DNA from 2 places in the Herbaspirillum sp. GCM10030257 genome. Region 2 is predicted to be linked to the other one. Evidence: predicted binding sites of a transcription regulator. Region 2 holds the regulator's gene; the other holds the start of a gene.
What was found. The regulator sigma-54, encoded in region 2, starts transcription at its own class of promoters, with help from an activator protein. The targets are predictions, from matches to a motif close to TGGCANGNAANCTGCTTT.
Positions count from the first base shown of each region.

Region 1: a site for sigma-54 is predicted at 1,123-1,140, ahead of prpB (methylisocitrate lyase). Genes of this name have one in related genera too.

Region 1 covers NZ_JBHTDH010000003.1:243,778-245,982, forward strand. Annotated here, with positions in the region: gene prpC (2-methylcitrate synthase) at 1-146, opposite strand, end outside; gene prpB (methylisocitrate lyase) at 186-1,076, opposite strand; gene prpR (propionate catabolism operon regulatory protein PrpR) at 1,284-2,205, shown strand, end outside.
Region 2 covers NZ_JBHTDH010000006.1:236,250-238,454, reverse strand. Annotated here, with positions in the region: gene lptB (LPS export ABC transporter ATP-binding protein) at 1-368, shown strand, start outside; gene ACFQUU_RS11930 (RNA polymerase factor sigma-54) at 386-1,867, shown strand; gene hpf (ribosome hibernation-promoting factor, HPF/YfiA family) at 1,971-2,205, shown strand, end outside.

The sequences.
Region 1 (2,205 bases), on a different contig from region 2:
TCCGCGACGTCCAGAATGTCATAGCCGCGATAGTGCAGATCGTTACCGGTTTTGCCCACCGTACAGAGGGCGGTATTGCCGGCAGTTACGCCGGACAGGGCAACCGATTTTTTTGGCTTGAAGCCGGCGGCTTGTTGTTCGCTCATCAAAGTCTCCTGGAAAAAATAAGATACGTGGAATGCGGATTACTTGGCTTTTTGCTGGGCAAACAAGGCATCCAGCTTTTGCTCGAAATCGTGATAGTTGATGCGCTCATACAGTTCCATACGCGTCTGCATGGTGTCGACCACATTCTTTTGCGTGCCTTCGCGGCGGATCGCGTTATACACGTTTTCCGCAGCCTTGTTCATCGCGCGGAAAGCGGACAGCGGATACAGCACAAGGCCGACATCAACACTCTTCAATTCCTCGACCGTATATAACGGGGTCGCACCGAACTCGGTGATGTTGGCCAGCACCGGCACCTTCACCGCATCGGTAAAGGTCTTGTACATCTCGAGCTTGGTGATGGCTTCCGGGAAGATCATGTCGGCGCCCGCTTCAACACAAGCCTGTGCGCGGTCCAGCGCGGCTTCCAGGCCTTCCACGGCCAGCGCGTCGGTGCGCGCCATGATGACGAAATTTTCATCGGTACGTGCATCGACGGCCGCCTTGATGCGATCGACCATTTCCTGCTTGCTGACGATTTCCTTGTTCGGGCGATGGCCGCAACGCTTGGCGCCAACCTGGTCTTCGATGTGGATCGCCGCTGCGCCGAACTTGATCATCAACTTGACGGTACGCGCCACATTGAAGGCCGATGAACCGAAGCCGGTATCGACGTCGACCAGCAACGGCAGGTCGCAGACGTCCGTGATGCGACGGACATCCGTCAGCACGTCGTCAAGATTGGAAATGCCGAGGTCGGGCAGGCCGAGCGAGCCGGCTGCCACGCCGCCGCCCGACAGATAGATGGCACGATAACCGGCACGTTTGGCCAGCAACGCGTGGTTGGCGTTGATCGCGCCGACAACCTGCAGCGGGGATTCTTCGCGTACTGCCTGACGAAAGGCGGCTCCTGCGGATGGGACTGTCATGTATTCACCTTGTTGGATGTTTCAACGAATTGCATTCCGGGTGAGTATTGCAATCGGTGTGCCATACGGGAAGTTTTTGAAAAGTATCGAAGAGGCTCTATATAGATCAATAACTTAGCTCGAGATGTTATCGAAACGTTCTATTTCACGTTTCACCAACCAGTTCAAGTTGCGTTACACTTGAAACATTGAAACACGAGGTGAAACATGCGCTCCCGAAGCCATTCCCTGCCTGATCCGAGTGACAAACCCGTTATCTGGACAGTTGCCATTTCCAGACTGTCCGACCTGTTCCGCGATATCACCCTTGAATTCGACGACCGTGCCAGCATTGAACCGATCCATCTCGGTTTTGAAGATGCCGTCCGGCATATCCGCGAGCGTATGGAAACAGAACGCTGCGATGCGGTCATCGCCGCCGGATCCAATGCCGCCTACCTGAAAAGCCGCCTGTCGTTGCCGGTCATCATCGCCAAAGCCAGCGGCTTCGATGTTCTGCAGGCTCTCGCACGCGCCAGAAAAATCACCGCCGAGATCGGCCTGATCACCTATCAGGAGCCAATGCAGGAGCTCGCCGAATTCCAGGCGACCTTCAACCTGAAAATCGCGCAGCGCACGTATGTCACCGAAGAGGATGCGCGTGCCCAGATCAACGAGCTGAAAGCCGCCGGCATCAAGGCTATCGTCGGTGCCGGCCTGATCACCGACCTGGCCGAAGAAGCCGGTCTCGCAGGTGTGTTCGTGTATTCGGCAGCGTCGATCCGACAGGCATTCGAAGACGCGCTGGAACTCGCCCGCTTCAGCCAGCTGGAGTCAGGCCGCGCCCGCGCCAATCCCCTTGCCGATGCCTTGCGCGCCAAGCACGGCTTGAACGATCTTCGCGGCGAGTCGGCGGCGATGCAGGCCGTGCGCCATTCGATTGAACTGTTTGCCAAGTCCCCTGCCACCGTACTTATCCAGGGCGAGACCGGTACCGGCAAGGAATTGGCGGCGCAGGCCATTCACCGCGAAAGCCAGCGGGCACGCCAGCCATTTGTCGCCATCAATTGCGGCGCCGTTGCCGAATCGCTGCTGGAATCGGAGTTGTTCGGCTATGAAGAAGGTGCCTTCACCGGTTCGCGTCGTGGCG
Region 2 (2,205 bases):
GACTGTTGTCGGACCTGCAGATCGAACGACTGCGCGAAAACCAGGCTTTGTCGCTGTCGGGTGGCGAGCGGCGACGCGTCGAGATTGCACGGGCGCTGGCAACCAATCCGCGCTTCGTGCTGCTGGATGAACCGTTCGCCGGCGTCGATCCGATCGCGGTGATTGAAATTCAGCGCATTGTGCGCTTTTTGAAGGAACGTGGCATCGGTGTGCTGATCACCGACCACAACGTACGGGAAACGCTGGGCATTTGCGATCGGGCTTATATTATTAATCAAGGCTCGGTCCTCGCAAGCGGACGTCCAGACGACATTATTGCCAACGAATCCGTGCGCCGCGTGTATCTCGGCGAACACTTCCGGATGTAGGGAAGAAACAGACAGGCATGAAACAGACTCTCCAACTTCGCGTATCGCAACATCTCGCGCTGACACCGCAGCTGCAACAATCGATCCGCTTGTTGCAGCTGTCGACGCTCGAGCTGCATCAGGAGCTGGAACAAATCCTTTCCGACAATCCGATGCTGGAGCGTGTTGACGATCCGCTCGACCATTCGGTACGGCTGCTGGCCGATGGCGCCATCAGTGCGCCGCCATCGGCCAGCAGTTCCGAAGCGCCCGCGGCTGATGCTTCGACGCCCAGTCGTGATGAACCAGAAGGCAGCTTTGAAGGCGGGGAATCAGGCGAAAATTCCAATGCGTCGGACAACGACTGGAGCTTCGACGACGTTGCACGCACTTCCAAGGCTCCGGAAGATGACGACGCCCGACCGCAGCTGGAAGCCCACGAGACCACCCTGCGCGAACACCTGCTGGAGCAGATGCGCCTGACCGTGCGCGAACCGCGTGATCGTGCCCTGGTCGAGCTGATCATCGATGCCCTCAACGACAATGGCTATCTCGACGAGTCACTGGAAGAAATCCATGCTCGGCTGCCGGCGGAACTCGAGATCGATCTCGATGACCTCAATGTGGCGCTCAAGATGCTGCAGAGTTTCGAGCCGGCCGGCGTCGGTGCGCGCAATGCATCGGAATGCCTGTCGATCCAGATCCGCCGTTTTCCCAAGGTACCGATGGTGACACGTCGCCGCGCACTGGAAATCGTCGAAAACTACCTGCCCTTGTTTGCTCAGCGAGACTTCAACAAACTGAAGAAGGCGCTCGATTGCGACGACGAAGACTTGCGCGAAGCGCAGTACGTGATCAAGCAATGCAATCCGCATCCCGGTGCACTGTACGCGTCGGATGCCTCCGATTATGTCGTCCCCGACGTGATCGTGAAAAAAACAAAAAACGGCTGGCAAGTCATGCTCAACCACGATGTGATGCCCCGGCTGCGCGTCAACGCCTTGTATGCCAACATCCTCAAGCAGAACAAGGGTGAGGGATCACTTTCGTCACAACTGCAGGAAGCCAAGTGGCTGATCAAGAATATGCGGCAGCGCTTCGATACCATCCTGCGTGTTGCACAGGCAATTGTTGACCGCCAGCGGAACTTTTTCTCGCATGGTGCGGTCGCCATGCGCCCCCTTGTCTTGCGTGAAATAGCTGATACACTAGGTTTACACGAGAGCACTATCTCTCGGGTAACAACTCAAAAGTACATGCTGACCCCCCACGGCATGTTTGAGTTGAAGTACTTCTTCGGTAGCCATGTCGCGACAGAAGCAGGGGGAGAAGCTTCTTCGACCGCGATCCGCGCCCTCATCAAACAATTGATAGGAGCAGAAGACCCCAAGAATCCATTTTCTGACAGCAAAATTGCAGATATGTTGGGGGAACAGGGCATGGTTGTAGCACGACGTACGGTCGCAAAATATCGCGAAGCCCTGAAAATCCCTCCAGTCAATCTGCGCAAATCCCTGTAGTTTTTGTTGTAGTGATGTTGCTGTGTTCCAGCGTAGCCCACCCACCTACGCTTTTCGGGGCACGTTTGCGAACCTCCAGCGACGCCAGCCATAGGAGCGCTGTATGAACCTCATAATCAGTGGACATCATCTGGAATTGACACCTGCCATTCGCGAATACGTCCAAAACAAACTGGACAGGATTATTCGACATTTCGATCATGTCATTGATATTGCAGTCATCCTCGGGGTTGAAAAGCCCTCTGAAAAAGATAAGCGGCAACGTGCCGAAGTCAATCTGCGCTTGAGAGGTAACGTCATACATGTGGAAAGTTTTGCCCACGACCTGTACGCGGCAA